DNA from 4 places in the Lysinibacillus fusiformis genome. Region 3 is predicted to be linked to each of the others. Evidence: riboswitches for the same ligand, from Rfam matches in the RefSeq annotation. Region 3 holds a riboswitch; each other region holds the start of a gene.

Region 1 (4,218 bases), 550 kb from region 3:
GTACAATTCGCAAAAATGCCTTAATTGGTATGGGTTCCATTATTTTAGACGGAGCTGAGATTGGAGAAGGTGCATTTATTGGAGCAGGAAGCCTAGTACCTCCTGGTAAAGTCATTCCTCCGAATAGTTTAGCATTAGGTCGTCCAGCAAAAGTTGTCCGTGAATTAAATGCAGAAGATAAAGAGGATATGGAACGCATCGTACGAGAATACGCAGAAAAAGGTCAATACTATAAATCGCTTCAGAAATAACTAACATACACAAAAAATCAATACTAACGAAAAAATCCCTCGCGTTTCCGTGTAACGAATTTGTTCACGAATCCTAGCGAGGCATTTTTTGTAAAAAAACAAAAGGGGCAATGTTGCCCCTTTTCTTATTAATACATTAGAATAATTTTCTAACGACTTCATTACTTTAGTTCAATAGTTTATAAACGTGCTTTTTCTCGTAGTGCATCTGCTTTATCAATTTGTTCCCATGGTACATTTAAATCTGTACGACCAAAATGTCCATACGCAGCCGTTTGTTTATAAATTGGACGACGTAAATCAAGCATTTTAATGATACCTGCTGGGCGTAAATCGAATAGCTCGCGTACCCATTCTACGATCTCACTTTCTTTCGCTTTACCTGTACCAAATGTATCTACCGCAATAGAAACAGGTTGAGCTACGCCAATTGCATAGGCAAGTTGTACTTCAGCACGTTCTGCTAAGCCCGCTGCTACGATATTTTTCGCTACATAACGTGCCGCATATGCAGCTGAACGGTCTACCTTTGTTGCATCCTTACCAGAGAATGCACCACCACCGTGACGTGCATAACCACCGTATGTATCAACAATGATTTTACGTCCTGTTAAACCAGCATCTCCTTTTGGCCCACCGATTACGAAACGGCCAGTTGGGTTGATGAAGTATTTCGTGTTAGCATCTAATAATTCACTTGGCACGACTGGAGCAATAACAAATTCTTTTAAATCCGCTTGAATTTGTTCGAGTGTTGCTTCTTCATCATGCTGTGTTGAAATAACAATTGTATCCACGCGAACGGGTACATTATTGTCATCATATTCAATCGTTACTTGCGTTTTCCCATCAGGACGTAAATAGGCAAGTTCACCTGATTTACGTACTTCTGTTAAACGGCGTGCTAATTTGTGTGCTAAGCTAATTGGTAATGGCATTAGCTCTGGTGTTTCATTACATGCATAGCCAAACATTAAGCCTTGGTCACCAGCACCTATTGCTTCAATATCCGCATCTGTCATAGAGCCTTCACGTGCCTCTAATGCTTGATCAACACCTTGTGCAATATCAGGTGATTGTTCACCAATCGCCACAAGCACCGCTAAGTTTTCAGCATCAAAGCCATATTTACCTCGTGTGTAGCCTATTTCTGCCACAGTGTCACGAACAATACCTTTAATATCTACGTAAGTAGAGGTAGTAATTTCTCCTGCTACTAATACTAACCCTGTTGTTACAGTTGTTTCACACGCTACACGTGCATTTGGATCTTCTGCTAAAATAGCATCTAAAATGGCATCCGAGATTTGGTCACAAATCTTATCTGGATGTCCTTCTGTTACACTCTCTGATGTAAACAGTCGACGGTTTGTCATTTGGTTTTCCTCCTAAATACTCTTACAATAAGTAGTTGTGTATGAATACGGTACTCATTACCCATGTCAAGTCCGCTCCTAAGGATTGAACTCTCAAGCCGTTACTGCTGCTTTTAACACGAGGATTTCGAAAGATCCGTCATTATAATAAGGAAAGAACTACATATACTTACCTTTACATTGATTTTTAACAATAAAAAAATCCTTTTCTCACGTTACTTTACATGAGGAAAGGAATAATGACTGCGTAACCTTTCACTCTTATCGTTCAAGGGATGTTCCCTTGCATCAGGTTGGCACCAACGCATGTCGTGAAATAGTTCATGCAGGTTGCCGGGTTTCACAGGGCCTGACCCTCCACCAGCTCGGGATAAGAGTATCCGTTCAATCTCATGTTACTGAAAAGGTCGAACGTTGTCAAATATTTTCTTATGTATTACTGTATAAAAAGGAAAGAACAGATTAAACAAAAACTTTTCATACTTGGATGATGATGTAAATAGAAGCAAATTAATCCCTACAACATACCTAGCTACTTGTGGTAACATATGTGTGGCTCAATTTTCGCGCCTAATTACTGTAGGATTGATGGTATTCTACTCGAAAAACATTATTTTTTGTCAGTTTATTGAAAAGTGATAAAAACTCTAAAATAATTTCTTAATTAGTATAGATTATTTAAGCAATTGTGTTATACTATTTTTGAAATTAAGAAAAAATCCCTCTAAATCAAGGGAATACTATAAAAAAGGATGGTATTTAATCGATGAATTCAGTAGAAATTGCAAACGAACTGAAGGAATTATTAAACGGCGGTAACATTAATGTTCAACTTTCAGTACCACAATTAGCAGAAAAAGCTACCTCTCGTGGTGAAGCAATGTTAACAGTAGATGGCGCAGTTCGTGCAGAAACTGGCAAATACACTGGTCGTTCACCTAAAGATAAATATACGGTAGAAGAAGAAAGCACAAAAGATCAAATTGACTGGGGTAAAGTCAACCAACCAATCTCCTCTGAAGTGTTCGATAACCTATACGTAAAAGTAATAAAATATTTAAAAGAACGTGACGAGTTATTCGTATTCAAAGGCTTTGCAGGTGCTGACAAAGATTCACAATTAAGCATTCAAGTCATTAATGAATACGCTTGGCACAATCTTTTTGCTCATCAATTATTTATCCGTCCAACAGCAGATGAATTAGCTTCTCATGTTGCCGACTTCACTGTCATCTCAGCTCCTAACTTTAAAGCAGATCCTGCGGTTGATGGTACTGCTTCTGAAACATTCATCATCGTATCACTTGAAAAGAAAATTATCTTAATTGGTGGTACTGAATATGCTGGTGAAATGAAAAAATCTATCTTCGGTATCATGAACTACTTATTACCACAACAAGGTATTCTTTCAATGCACTGCTCAGCAAACGTTGGTGAAGCTGGCGATGTGGCATTATTCTTCGGTCTATCTGGTACTGGTAAAACGACATTATCAGCTGATCCAGATCGTAAGCTAATCGGTGACGATGAACACGGTTGGTCTGCTAATGGTGTGTTCAACATTGAGGGTGGTTGCTATGCAAAAACAATCAACCTTTCTGCTGAAAAAGAACCAGAAATCTACAATGCAATCCGCTTCGGCTCTGTTTTAGAAAACGTAGCTGTTGATCCAGAAACTCGTATTTGTGACTATGATGATGGTTCACTAACAGAAAATACACGTGTAGCTTATCCAATCCAATACATCGAAAATATTGTTGATCCTTCTGTTGCAGGTCATCCAAAAACAATCATCTTCCTAACAGCTGATGCATTTGGCGTGTTACCTCCAATCAGTAAATTAACAAAAGAGCAAGCAATGTATCACTTCCTAAGTGGTTTCACTTCTAAACTTGCTGGAACTGAACGTGGTGTTACTGAGCCAGAACCAGTATTCTCTACTTGCTTCGGTTCACCATTCCTTCCACTTCCTGCAACAGTATACGCAGAAATGTTAGGACAAAAAATTGACGAGCACGGCGCACAAGTATTCCTAGTGAACACTGGTTGGACTGGTGGCGAATATGGTACAGGTAGCCGTATGAAACTTTCTTACACACGTACAATGGTACGTGCAGCAATCGATGGTAAATTAGCAGGTGTTGAAACGACACAAGATGCTGTGTTTGGTTTACACATTCCAACAGCGGTTGAAGGTGTACCTTCAGAAGTGTTAAACCCTCGTGAAGCTTGGGCAGATAAAGCTGCATATGATGCAAAAGCTGCTGAGCTTGCAGGCTTATTCAACGAAAACTTCAAGAAATTCTCAAACGTTTCTGAAGCCATCACTACACTTGGTGGCCCATTAAAATAACGACTAAATAAAAAACAAAGGGAACAAATTATTCGTTCCCTTTGTCTTTTTGTTTTCTTCTATGCTTTATTGTTGTTTCATCCACTTGCAAAGAGCACGAACAGTTTCACGATTTTTTGCTGGTGGATATTGATGTGCGTAGTTAAGATCATACCACGTTTCGAATGATTTATTTGCATCCTCTAAAAAAAATGCCAACTGTCTGGCATGTTCTATATCCACATTTTCATCACGATAG
Region 2 (4,218 bases), 290 kb from region 3:
CCCATTGCTAAAGATATTGTCCAAAATGTACAGGCTTTTGCGCAGGAACAACAGCATAGCCTAACATTTTTTACAGAGCAACTGTCCATGAATAGCATACAAAGTCCAGTAGCTTTAAGAGCGATGCAAGAAACTTTATCTTTACGGGATTTTCCACTTGTAAATGAAACAATTGTAGATGAAGAGGTTTTTCTCATGTGTCTGTATGCAGATGAGCTGGCTGAAAAAAGATATGCTAGCCAATTTTCGAATATATTTTTGCAGCGATGGCATCCTTATATTGTGAATGTATTACAGCAGGATGTTTCGAAGTCATTAGCTATTAAAGCGGTACTGGATTATTTTAATATTAGCCCTGAGAATGCCATTGCCTTTGGCGATGGGGATAATGATATTGACATGTTAGAGTATGTAGGGTTAGGGATTGCCATGGGAAATGGTAGCACAGCTCTAAAAAGTGCTGCCAATTTTGTTACAAAGAAATCTACTGATGGCGGTGTCAATTTTGCTTTACGTCAACTTCAAGTCATTTAGAGTGCTGAGGTTAGACTGTCATGAAACTTATATAGCAGGTCGATTTTAATAAATTTTAGGTGGGATGATTTATGGCACAACACGTGCAGTCTCTAATTGAACATTACGGATACTTTGGGATTATCGTGATTCTAATTGGAGGCATTGTTGGGTTGCCACTTCCTGATGAGGTCTTTTTAACTTATGTAGGCTATAGTGTTTACCGAGAAAGTCTTGAACACATTCCTGCCTTAGTCAGTGCACTGATTGGTGCAGTTGGAGGCATTACTTTAAGCTACTATATCGGTTATCGTTTTGGCTTACCGTTATTGCAGAAATATGGCCCTAAAATTCATATTACAGAGCAAAAAATTGATTTTACGAAAAAGATGTTTACAAAAATTGGACCTACCTTATTATTAATTGGCTATTTTATTCCTGGGGTACGTCATTTGACAGCATATATTGCAGCTATTAATAATTATCCTTATAGGAAGTTTGCGCTTTTTGCCTATACAGGTGCATTTATTTGGACGTTCACATTTATATCATTAGGAAAGATGCTTGGGGAGAAATGGCGATTTGTTGGATACTATTTAACCCATTATAGTATCTATCTCATCCTATTGTTTATTCTAGGAATGCTTATTGCTTACTTTTTATTCAAAAAAAGAAATGGACAAAAATAAAAGTCGGTATACGCTATACCGACTTTTATGTTATGGCAAAATAGCAAATGAGCGCACAGGGAAGCCTGATGCTTTTTCTGGCTTAGGTACGATATTGAAGATGATGGCGCCCTTCGCAGGTAGCTTGTCCAAATTAGTCATTAACTCAATTTGATAGGTGTCTTGTTCAAGCACGAAATATTCGCCATCTAGCTTGCTATTTTTACGAAAATCAGCGGCAGAGTCCGTATCGAATGTTTCATGACCAATTGCGCTTACCTTGCGTTCTTTTAGTAAAAACTGTAAAGCCTCTAAACCCCAGCCAGGGATGTGGTTATGTCCATCTGCATCCTTATTACTGAATGCCTCCTTATCTGGCCAGCGCTTACTCCAATCTGTACGTAATGCTACAAATGTTCCTGCTTCAATTTCTCCATGCTGGGCTTCAAAATCACGAATATCTTCAACACTTAATGAAAAGTCATGGTTGCTAGCAGCCTCTTGTGATTTATCAATGACGACAAGGGGAAGAACGAGTTCTTTTAGTTCTAATTCTTCTAAGTACCGAGTGTCTCGCACAAAATGAATAGGTGGATCGATATGTGTGCCATATTGACCAGGGAACGTAAATTGTTGGGCAAAAAAACCATCCTCATGAGAAAATAATGTTTCAAATTTAGCGTCCTCAAACATAAAAAAATGTGGTGAATTAGGGCCGAATGTATGTGTTAAATCAACCCACTGTTTTGATTTTAATAATTGCAATGCTTGTAAAAGTTCATTAGACATTGATATCCCTGCTTTCTGTTAAAATTAGTGGTAAATAAAAAGGAGTCCCCTTATAGAAGAGGACTCCTGCAAAAACAACGGTAGTTCTTCTTCTCATCTTCAAGGCGGATCATTTTGCCAATTGGAGTTAGCACCATACTGTTGAGCTGGTTGCTGAGACTTCATCGGGCCAATCCCTCCGTCTCTCTTGATAAGAAAAGTGATATAAGAATTTTCAGAAATAACAATACAAATACTTTAGCATAGTTTTTTATAGTTTACAAGTTCACTAGGGATACAAGGTTAAAGTTTTTTCACCAATTTAAGTTTAAGGTTACTCCACAACAATCATGATCAATAAGACGTATTCTAAAACTGTCTGGTGTATAGTTTGCTTCAAATTTCATCGTGATGCCTGTTGATGTGATTAGTCTATCAACCTCTGTTTTATTTGAAAGCTGTGCAGCATTCATTAGATCATGTGCAAATTGTTGGGAGCTATCAATTTTATCCGTAAGTAATTGAGCTTGCTGCATCATCGCCTTTATCCGTGTAGCTGAAATTTTCAATTTATGTGTGTCGACAGGTGGAAAGGGATTAGTGGTCGGCATTGCTAAATGTTGAGGAATAGGTCTTACGGCAAGCTGATGGACGGATGGCGACGTTGGATAATGATAGGGATGAACAAAGTACGGATAAGGATTGTAATACAATGTAATTCCTCCTATCCTATAGCTGATATCTTATCTTATGTAGCCAAATGGCTTTCGGTGTTACTTTCAGTATCAAGTTTGTCCTAAAACATTGAAAAAGGAAGCTATAGTGGGCTTCCTTTTTGTTTAGCCTAGGATATTCAAGACATCATCAATTTTTTTACTATGTGATAAAATGCCATAATTCATCCATGTTAAAAAGTCTACTTCATAGACACATTTACTTTTAACTGCGGCTAGGTTTTTCCAAGTGGGCGTTTTTAAAATAGCACGTTCCTCATTTTCATAAATAGAATGTTGTTTATCAAATGTAATAAACAAGTGATCTGCGTCTAATTGCAGCAATTGATCAAACGTCAGTTGTGCTTTACGTTGATTGTGCGGAATACTCCATACTAGTGGATGTGGCATTAAACCTAAGTCACGATATAAAATGGGCCCCGTATAGCCACATTCAGGACCAGCGTATAGGGTAATGCCAATGGCTGAAATACGGAGAAATGCCACACTTTGCCCATAAACGGATTTGCTAAGAATTCCCTTTGCTTGCTGTACCTTATCCTCATATTGTAGGATCACGTCTTGCATCAAGGGAGTTTTTCCTGTTAAATCAGCAATTTTAAATAAAGTAGATTGCCAGTTCTCACCAGGATGTGAGATATGGCAGACAGGGGCTACTTCACTTAAATGATGAAAGGATTCCCAACGCTCTACACCAGAATCTAGCATAATTAGAGTTGGTTTATAGTGAAGAAGTTGATCCATTTCTCTATTTTGTACATCAATATCTGGCACTTCTTGGAGACCTAAATAGTCTTGTTTTCCCCATTTTGAATGACTGAATTGAGCAATTGGCGTAATCCCAAGGGCGACAAAGAAATCTTCTAAAAATGGTGCAAATACACGTAGATTGCTGCTTTGATTTCTTCGATATTGCCCTGGAGAGATGCCGACCTGTTCTTTAAAACGACGATTGAAATAATACTCATTATTAAATCCGACAGACTGACTAATTTCAAATACTCGATCATTTGTCGTCATTAATAATTGCTTAGCTTTTTCAAGACGAATGTTATTTAAATAGTGAAGAGGGATTTGCCCCGTAATCTCTTTGAAAATGCGCGTATAATTCCATCTTGGTACATCGGCTAATTCGGCCAACTGCTCAACCGTCCACTCTTTTTCAAAATGTTTATGCAAGTGGTTAATGGACTGCTCAACAGATTGGCGATCATTTTTTTGCACCTGCTTGGGTATAGCTTGATGTAAGAGCAATAACATCAGCTCTTGAAAGTGCACATGCTGCTCAAAAATCGTGTGCTCATCCTCCGCTAGGCGGTTTTGATAAATGGCCTCTAGCAGTCTGTGACATTGCGAAACGGGGAGGAGACGTTGCTCTTTAACACGCGTAAAATGGTTAGAAATAGTCTGATTATCACTGAGATGGACAATGTTGAATTGTAATTGATAAAAACATAGGTGCTTGCTTTGGATGTAAATATTAACCGTGTTATTGGGCGGTATCAATATGCACTTTTCTTCACTAAGATGTATAG
Region 3 (4,218 bases):
AAGAGTAGTGAGCACCTTCACTTTATTTGAAAACCTTTGCTAAAAAGTTAGTGGGTTGAAGTGGAAGGCTACTTGACTCCCGTGGGATAGCGAGACAGGCGAAGCCCTGCACGGAGCGGTAGCGGAGGAAGCGATTCGGCGCTCGCCCACAGGAAAGCAAGTAGCCTGCAACGGAAATCCATTTCTACCTTTCAATTGACTGTTTTGTTTTTCAACACTAAGGAGAGCTATTTCACTGATGAAATAGCTCTATTTTTGCTAAATTTGTAAAGGGTTTAACGTAATTTTCAATGAAAAAAAGATTATACTGTAGAAAGAACTAAAAATAGGGGCGGTTACTATGAAAACAGTTGTTGTTTTAGGCGGCGGAATTACAGGACTATGTACAATGCATTATTTACAACGTCAAGTGAAGGAGAATAATTTAGATGTTCGTCTAGTGCTTGTAGAAAAAAATACATATTTAGGAGGCAAATTATATTCAGCACATGAACAAGGTTTCATCATGGAAACAGGTGCTGATTCTATTGTAGCCCGTCATCAAGGCGTTATGGAACTCGTACAGGAGCTTGATTTTGAAGCGGAGCTAGTTTACAACGAAACAGGTATTTCTTATATTTATACGAATAATGAGTTACACGCTATACCAACAGATTCAACATTTGGTATACCGATGAGTTTGGCATCCTTAGAAGAAAGTACACTTATTTCAGAGCAAGGAAAAAAAGAAGCGTTAAAGGATTTGACATTACCAAACTACGGCTTCACAAAGGAAAGTTCAATAGGAGAATTTTTAACTTACTATTTAGGGGAGGAACTTGTGGAAAATCAAATTGCACCAGTACTTGCAGGTGTTTATTCAGGCGATTTACATCAGCTTTCCATTGGCTCTACTTTACCGTATTTAATTGATTATAAGAATAATTACGGAAGTATTATTAAAGGTTTTGATGCGAATCGTGAGCAATTTGTTAAAGCAGCGAACAAAAAATTTATATCCTTTAAAAATGGTTTATCTTCTTTAATTGATCGACTTGAACAAACATTATCAGATGTAGAAATCATCAAGGGCGTTACTACTCTAAATGTTCAAAAACAAGATAAAAACTACACAATTACCTTAGCTAATGGTGAAAATATTGAGTCAGATTATGTCGTTTTAGCATTACCGAATGATGCTGTTCAAAATCTACTACAGGATGAATCTTTAAACCGCTATTTTGACCAATTTACGACAGCGTCAGCCATTACCATCTATTTAGGCTTTGATGTGCCAGACTCTAGATTGCCAGCAGATGGAACGGGCTATATTGTTTCGCATAATTCGGATGTTACTTGTAATGCAGCAACCTGGACGAGTCGTAAATGGAAGCATACATCGAAAGAACATAAATTACTTGTACGACTCTTTTATAAGAGCATCAATCCAGCCTATGAGCAATTACGTGCCATGACGGATGAAGAATTGGCAGCTGTAGCTTTAGAAGACGTGAGGAAAAGCCTAGGAATTGAGGAACAGCCAACAGTTGTGAATGTAACAAAATGGATTGATCAAATGCCTAAATATGATCTAGCTCATCGTGAAGCGTTACAAGGATTACTACAGGAATTACATGAAAAGTATCCACATTTATCGATTGCTGGGTGCTCATATTTTGGCGTAGGTATCGGCGCTTGCATTCAAAACGGGAAAAAAATTGGTGAAGAGCTTGCGAAGGAACTTGCCAATTTCTAAGGTTTTAAGTGGAAAAAAACTTTGTTATGTGAAATAGTCTTGACTCATTCGTCAGTAAACGATATGATTCTTTTAATTATTTAAAAAATTCATACTTAATTCTTATCAAGAGAAGCAGAGGGACTGGCCCATTGAAGCTTCAGCAACCAACTTTATTGTCAGGTGCTAAATCCAGAAGACCATTGAGTCGAAGATGAGAAGGAACAACAATGATGAATCGTTAAAGCCTTCTTTTTTTATGAAAGAAGGCTTTTTATTATATAGAGACATAGGAAGAGAGGCTAGTTTTATGGGATTGCTTGAAAGGTTAAAAACGCATGTATTGACAGCAGACGGTGCAATAGGCACAGTGCTATATGGCTATGGATTGGAGTATTGCCATGAGGAAATGAATGTTCAGAGACCTGAGTTAATTGAAAAGATTCATAGAGAATATATTGCAGCTGGTGCTGACATCATTCAAACGAATACGTACGGTGCAAATGCCATTAAATTAGCTCGCTATGGATTAGAATCACGGGTCCAACAATTTAATGAAGCGGCTATTACCATTGCAAAACGAGCAGCGGCAGATGGCGGTCAATTTGTCTTAGGAACAATTGGTGGTATTCGAGGAATTCGTAAAAGTGATGCAACATTAGATGAAATATTAGCGACAGTTGAAGAGCAAGCAAATGTTTTACTTGCAGGAAATCCTGACGGCCTTTTACTCGAAACCTATTATGATTTTGAAGAATTAACTGCAACCTTAAAGATGCTACGTGCAAAAACAAATTTACCGATTATTGCACAAGTATCTATGCATGAGCCTGGTGTTTTACAAAATGGAATGTCTTTAAATAATGCCCTGCATGAGCTAGAAACACTCGGTGCAGATATCGTGGGTGTCAATTGTCGACTAGGTCCACATCATACGATTCAAGCATTTGAAGGTGTAGAACTTCCTAACAAGGCATTTATGTCTGCCTATCCGAATGCCTCACTTCTTGACTTAGAAGATGGACGTGTCGTTTATGAATCAGAATCGGATTATTTTGGTCGAGCGGCTGTCGAATTACGTGATCAAGGCGTACGCTTAATAGGGGGCTGCTGTGGTACGACACCGAAACATATTGCAGCAGCAAAGAAGTATTTAGAAGAGTTATCACCGGTTCAGGAGAAGCATGCGAAACCTGAAAAGATTGAGATTGTTCGTGAAGCAGAGCCACCAAAGTATGAGCCTCTTCATGAAAAAGTAAAACGTGAACGCTCTGTCATAGTAGAATTGGATACACCTAGACATTTAGAGATTGATGGGTTCCTTGAAGGAGCAAAGCAACTGTATGATGCAGGTGCAGATGTAGTCATGATGGCAGACAATTCACTGGCCTCTCCACGTATTAGCAATATTGCAATGGGAGCATTGTTAAAGAGTACACACGGTGTACGCCCACTAACACATATTACATGTCGAGACCGTAATTTAATTGGTCTACAATCGCATTTAATGGGATTAAATGCTTTAGGTATTCATGACGTGTTGGCCGTTACGGGTGATCCAACAAAAGTTGGAGATTTCCCAGGTGCGACAAGTGTTTATGATGTATCTTCAATGGAGTTAATCCAATTAATTAAGCAGTTAAATGAAGGGGTTTCTTTCTCAGGCAAGCCACTTCGTAAAAAAGCAAATTTTTCAGTTGCTGCTGCATTTAATCCAAATGTCCGTGTGTTAGATCGTGCTGTGACACGCTTAGAGAAGAAAATTGAGCATGGAGCAGACTACTTCATTTCTCAACCAGTGTATACGAAAGAAAAAATTGTAGAAATTTATGAGGCAACAAAGCATTTACAAGCACCAATTTACATCGGCATTATGCCTGTTACGAGTTATAAAAGTGCTGAGTTTTTACATCATGAAGTGCCAGGTATCAAATTATCTGAGGATGCCTTAGCAAGAATGAAGGCATGTGGGGAAGATAAGGAACGGGCAACATTGGAGGGAATTGCTATTGCCAAAGAATTAGTAGAAGTGGCTGCGCAATATTTCAATGGTATTTACCTTATTACACCGTTTTTACGTTATGATGTGACCCTAGAGTTGATGAAATATATAGAGCAATTGGATGAACAGAAAAAAGGAGTAAGTATACATGGCTAAGCACTCGATTGAAGAGCAACTAGAGAAACGTATTTTAATTCTTGATGGCGCAATGGGAACAATGCTACAAAACGAAAATTTATCAGCAGAGGATTTTGGTGGCGAGGAGCTTGATGGCTGTAATGAAAATCTTGTCCTTACTAGACCTGATGTCATTGAGAAAATTCATCACAAATACTTAGAGGCAGGCGCAGATATTATTTGTACAAATACATTTGGTGGGACGCCTCTCGTGTTAAATGAATATGATCTTGGCGCAAAAGCCGAAGAAATTAATAAGCGTGCAGTGGAAATTGCTCGCCAAGCAGTGGATAGTTATTCGACATCGGATTGGCCACGTTTTATC
Region 4 (4,218 bases), 1.2 Mb from region 3:
TTATGCATGGAATTCTCTAAAAAACTACAGCAACTACCCACTCAATTTTTTGCAGCACTCGTTCAAAAAGTAAACACAGCCTTAGAAGAAGGACGTGATGTCATTAACCTTGGGCAAGGAAATCCCGACCAACCCACGCCTCCTCACATCATTCAAGCATTACAGGAGGCGGCTGAAAACCCACAAAACCATAAATATTCACCATTTCGAGGTATTGCTGAATTACGCCAAGCAGCTGCCGACTTTTATCAACGTGAATATCATGTGGAACTAAATCCTGACACAGAGGTAGCGATTCTTGGTGGGACAAAAATAGGTCTAGTTGAACTACCTTTAGCTGTGTTAAACCCTGGCGACACGATGCTCTTACCAGACCCTGGCTATCCAGATTACTTATCAGGTGTCGTATTAGGGGATGTTAATTTTGAAGTGATGCCACTTTTTGCTGAAAATGATTTCTTACCTGATTATGATGCATTATCTGATGAAGTGAAAGAAAAGGCAAAGCTACTTTACCTAAATTACCCGAACAATCCTACAGGTGGTACAGCAACACTCGCGTTTTTTGAAGAAACCGTTCGTTTTGCGAAGGAACACAATATTATCGTATCACACGATTTTGCTTATGGAGCAATAGGATTTGACGGTAATAAACCAATTAGCTTCCTACAAGCAGAGGGTGCAAAAGAAGTTGGGATTGAAATGTATACCCTATCGAAAACCTATAATATGGCAGGCTGGCGTATAGGCTTCGCCGTTGGGAATGCCGAGATTATTGCTGCTATTAATCTTATTCAGGATCATCTGTTTTGTAGTCAATTCCCTGCTATTCAACAAGCAGCAGCAGTAGCACTGACAGCTTCCCAACAATGTGCGGATGAACTACGAGCTACTTATGAGCGTCGCCGAAATGTACTCATTGAAGAAGCTCAAAGAATCGGCTGGCATGTTACGGCTCCAAAAGGCTCCTTCTTCGCATGGCTCCCTGTACCACTAGGCTATACAAGCGAACAATTTGCCGATCTATTGCTTGAAAAAGCTGATATTGCTGTGGCAGCTGGCAATGGTTTCGGTCAATATGGCGAAGGTTACATCCGTATCGGTTTGTTGGTAAGCGAGGAACGTTTACGTGAAGCAATCCATAGAATCGAGCAATTACAATTATTTAACAAATGACAATGTCATCAATAGATTATTTGTGAAAGGTGAAAAGGCCTTCCACCCCAATCCATAAAAGTGTTATCGTCTTAACAAAGGTTGTACAAATAAAATGAAGGTGTACACTACTCATTTTTATTGAGGGTTGTTGTGACTAATCATCTCTCCACATTGAAAATAAGAGCCTATCCTCTCTCTAATCATACAAATAATGAGTTATTTTGTTCACTACTACTAGTATGAAAGAGGGAAAGACATTTTTACAGAATGGTTGATTGGAGTGGAGCCAGCGTCACTCCTAGGAGGATTTAGCGTCACAGAGGAGACCTTGGAGCGAACGGAAGTGAGTGAAGCGGCTCATCGGACGCCCCCTGGAAAGGACGCTGGCGGAACGGAAATCAACCCCTCACCTTGCTAAAAGGTCTATTTCTGCTAGTGACATGATCTTTTTTCCACAACATGTGTCCTGTAGCTAACTCTAGCTACAGGATCATTATTTTTCGATTTTCCTTGGCTGCCCTAAACCATTTTCTAATGGATAAAATTGAACATGACCTGTTTCATCATCCAATTTTCGAATATGTTGAATACCTTGTACCTCAGCCAGTACTATGTCAGCAGTAATAACAGGATTTCCCCCTTTTATTAAATGCCCACCTGACACAACACCCCATTGATCGCTCATAGAACCATGGAAATGTGTTTCATATCCCCCGTCACGCTTACACACCACACCAGAGCCTTGAATAAATTCAAGTGGTCCATCTTTTTTAACCACATCACTAAAACGAACTTGAATCTGAGCTGTTGCATCTGGCACTAAATATACAAAGCTACTTTTTTGAAAGCTACCAATACAGCTAACAATCGTTGCTGACTCAATATGATTCTCTTCACAGAGCGCCTCAATTCCCTCAATGATATCTGTCCCTATTAGAAGTCGAGCACTAATAACCCTACCAAATGAACCTATACCATAATTAACTCTCACAGACATTGTTATCCCTCTTTCACGTCGAAATATTATAATTATATAAAAATTTTAAAAATTAATTATTGACTTACTATACCCTATAAATTATATTAGTTCTATCGGAATTACAAAAAAATATTATAAATCTCTTATCAAGAGTAGCTGAGGGACTGGCCCTATGAAGCTCGGCAACCTCCTTTTTAAAGGAAGGTGCTAAATCCTGCAAACGATCTTCGTTTGATAGATAAGAGAGGACATCTTTTCATGAGCCTCTCTTAGTTTGTAAGAGAGTTTTTTTATTTTCAAAAAACCGATAAAAACAATCTTGGAGGTAGTTTTCATGAAAAAGAAAAATAAATTTTTAGTAGGTTTAGCAAGTTTAACATTAGTAGCAGCGCTAGCAGGCTGTGGCTCTAAAGAAGATAGTAAAGGCCAAGCAGAGGCAATTGATGAAAAGAAAATCGTCGTAGGTGTCACTTCTGGTCCACATGAGCAAATTGCAGAAGTAGCAGCTAAAGTAGCAAAAGAAAAAGGGCTAGAAGTAGAGCTAAAATCATTTTCTGACTATGTTTTACCTAATACTTCCTTAGCTGAAGGTGATCTTGATGCGAACAGCTATCAACACGAACCTTTCCTCGATACATTTAATAAAGATCATGATACAGATTTAGTCCCAGTGGGCAAAACGATTTTGAATCCAATGGGTATCTACTCTGAAAAATATAAATCCTTTGATGACATTCCGGATGGTGCAACGTTTGGCCTACCAAATGACCCAACGAATGGAGCACGTGCCCTCTTTGTTTTACAAGAAGCTGGCTATATTAAGCTAAAAGATGGCGCAGACTTAACAGCCTCGATCCGTGATGTAGAAGAAAACAAAAAGAATTTAAAATTCATTGAATTAGAAGCAGCTCAAATTCCTAAACAGCTTAGTGAAGTAGATGTAGCAGCTATAAATACAAACTTCGCATTAGAAGCTGGCATTAACCCTAAAGACGACTCTATTTTATTGGAATCTACTGACTCTCCATACGTGAACTACATTGTCGTACGCGCTGAAAATGAAAATGACCCAACAATTAAAAAGTTCGTTGAGGCTTACCAATCTGATGAAGTACGTCAATTCATCGAAGAAGAATTCAAAGGTTCAGTAATCCCTAGCTGGTAATACATTCAGGAAGCTTCTATAAGCCGAAGAATCTGCCGAAATTCCTCTATGGGAAGACGAGCAGATTCTTGCTTTTTAGAAGGTTGAGAAAGGAGCAAACAATCGCATGATTCAATTACAAAATATCTCAAAAGAATTCAAGTCGAAAAAAGGCATCATTAAAGCTGTGGATGGGATCAATCTTCATGTAAAAAAGGGACAAATTCATGGTGTGATCGGCTATAGTGGTGCTGGTAAAAGTACACTCATTCGTTGTGTTAATCTACTAGAACGTCCTACAGCAGGAAAAGTAGTGATAGACAATGTAGACATTACGACCCTTTCTCTTCATGAATTACGTCAAACACGCCAAAAAATCGGGATGATTTTCCAGCACTTTAATCTATTAAAAACAGCAACAGTTTACAATAATATTGCCGTTCCCTTAAAGCTACTAGGCTATAAAGAGACGGAAGTAAAAAACCGTGTAGCTAAATATGCTGAAATTGTAGGCTTAACAGATAAACTAGATAGTTACCCAAATCAACTTTCAGGTGGTCAAAAACAACGTGTGGCTATTGCACGTGCCTTGGCACAGGAGCCAGAGATTTTACTTAGTGATGAAGCAACAAGTGCACTTGACCCTGAGACAACAGAAGCCATTCTTGAATTGTTGTTAAAAATTAACCGTGAATTAGGCATTACGATTCTGCTCATTACACATGAAATGAATGTGATTCAAAAAATTTGCGATGAGGTTTCTGTTCTAGAATCAGGGAAAGTTGTGGAATTCGGCACAGCTATAGAACTTTTTGCAAAACCGAAGCACCCTACAACGCGAAAGTTTTTAAATACAATTTCACAACGTAATTTATCCCCTTCTCTTATTGAGCAATTAAATGTTTCAGGTAGTGTAATCCGTTTAACATTCCTTGGC

The links. A riboswitch is a leader RNA that binds a small molecule or an ion and turns the genes downstream of it on or off. The one in region 3 is predicted to bind S-adenosylmethionine.
Region 1: another riboswitch for S-adenosylmethionine. It lies ahead of metK (methionine adenosyltransferase); the one in region 3 lies ahead of JTI58_RS05680 (bifunctional homocysteine S-methyltransferase/methylenetetrahydrofolate reductase).
Region 2: another riboswitch for S-adenosylmethionine. It lies ahead of JTI58_RS07095 (cyclase family protein); the one in region 3 lies ahead of JTI58_RS05680 (bifunctional homocysteine S-methyltransferase/methylenetetrahydrofolate reductase).
Region 4: another riboswitch for S-adenosylmethionine. It lies ahead of JTI58_RS11405 (MetQ/NlpA family ABC transporter substrate-binding protein); the one in region 3 lies ahead of JTI58_RS05680 (bifunctional homocysteine S-methyltransferase/methylenetetrahydrofolate reductase).

What each region holds. Positions count from the first base shown of each region.
Region 1 covers NZ_CP070490.1:578,911-583,128, forward strand. Annotated here, with positions in the region: gene JTI58_RS02780 (gamma carbonic anhydrase) at 1-251, shown strand, start outside; gene metK (methionine adenosyltransferase) at 431-1,627, opposite strand; SAM riboswitch class I at 1,886-2,004, opposite strand; gene pckA (phosphoenolpyruvate carboxykinase (ATP)) at 2,394-3,980, shown strand; gene JTI58_RS02795 (alpha/beta hydrolase family protein) at 4,047-4,218, opposite strand, start outside.
Region 2 covers NZ_CP070490.1:1,422,759-1,426,976, reverse strand. Annotated here, with positions in the region: gene JTI58_RS07105 (Cof-type HAD-IIB family hydrolase) at 1-534, shown strand, start outside; gene JTI58_RS07100 (DedA family protein) at 606-1,202, shown strand; gene JTI58_RS07095 (cyclase family protein) at 1,233-1,970, opposite strand; SAM riboswitch class I at 2,061-2,167, opposite strand; gene JTI58_RS07090 (YuzC family spore coat inner layer protein) at 2,264-2,662, opposite strand; gene JTI58_RS07085 (helix-turn-helix domain-containing protein) at 2,789-4,218, opposite strand, start outside.
Region 3 covers NZ_CP070490.1:1,132,933-1,137,150, reverse strand. Annotated here, with positions in the region: gene JTI58_RS05685 (protoporphyrinogen oxidase) at 341-1,735, shown strand; SAM riboswitch class I at 1,835-1,935, shown strand; gene JTI58_RS05680 (bifunctional homocysteine S-methyltransferase/methylenetetrahydrofolate reductase) at 2,025-3,872, shown strand; gene metH (methionine synthase) at 3,865-4,218, shown strand, end outside.
Region 4 covers NZ_CP070490.1:2,319,925-2,324,142, reverse strand. Annotated here, with positions in the region: gene JTI58_RS11415 (pyridoxal phosphate-dependent aminotransferase) at 7-1,176, shown strand; gene JTI58_RS11410 (PPC domain-containing DNA-binding protein) at 1,652-2,155, opposite strand; SAM riboswitch class I at 2,278-2,382, shown strand; gene JTI58_RS11405 (MetQ/NlpA family ABC transporter substrate-binding protein) at 2,472-3,302, shown strand; gene JTI58_RS11400 (methionine ABC transporter ATP-binding protein) at 3,409-4,218, shown strand, end outside.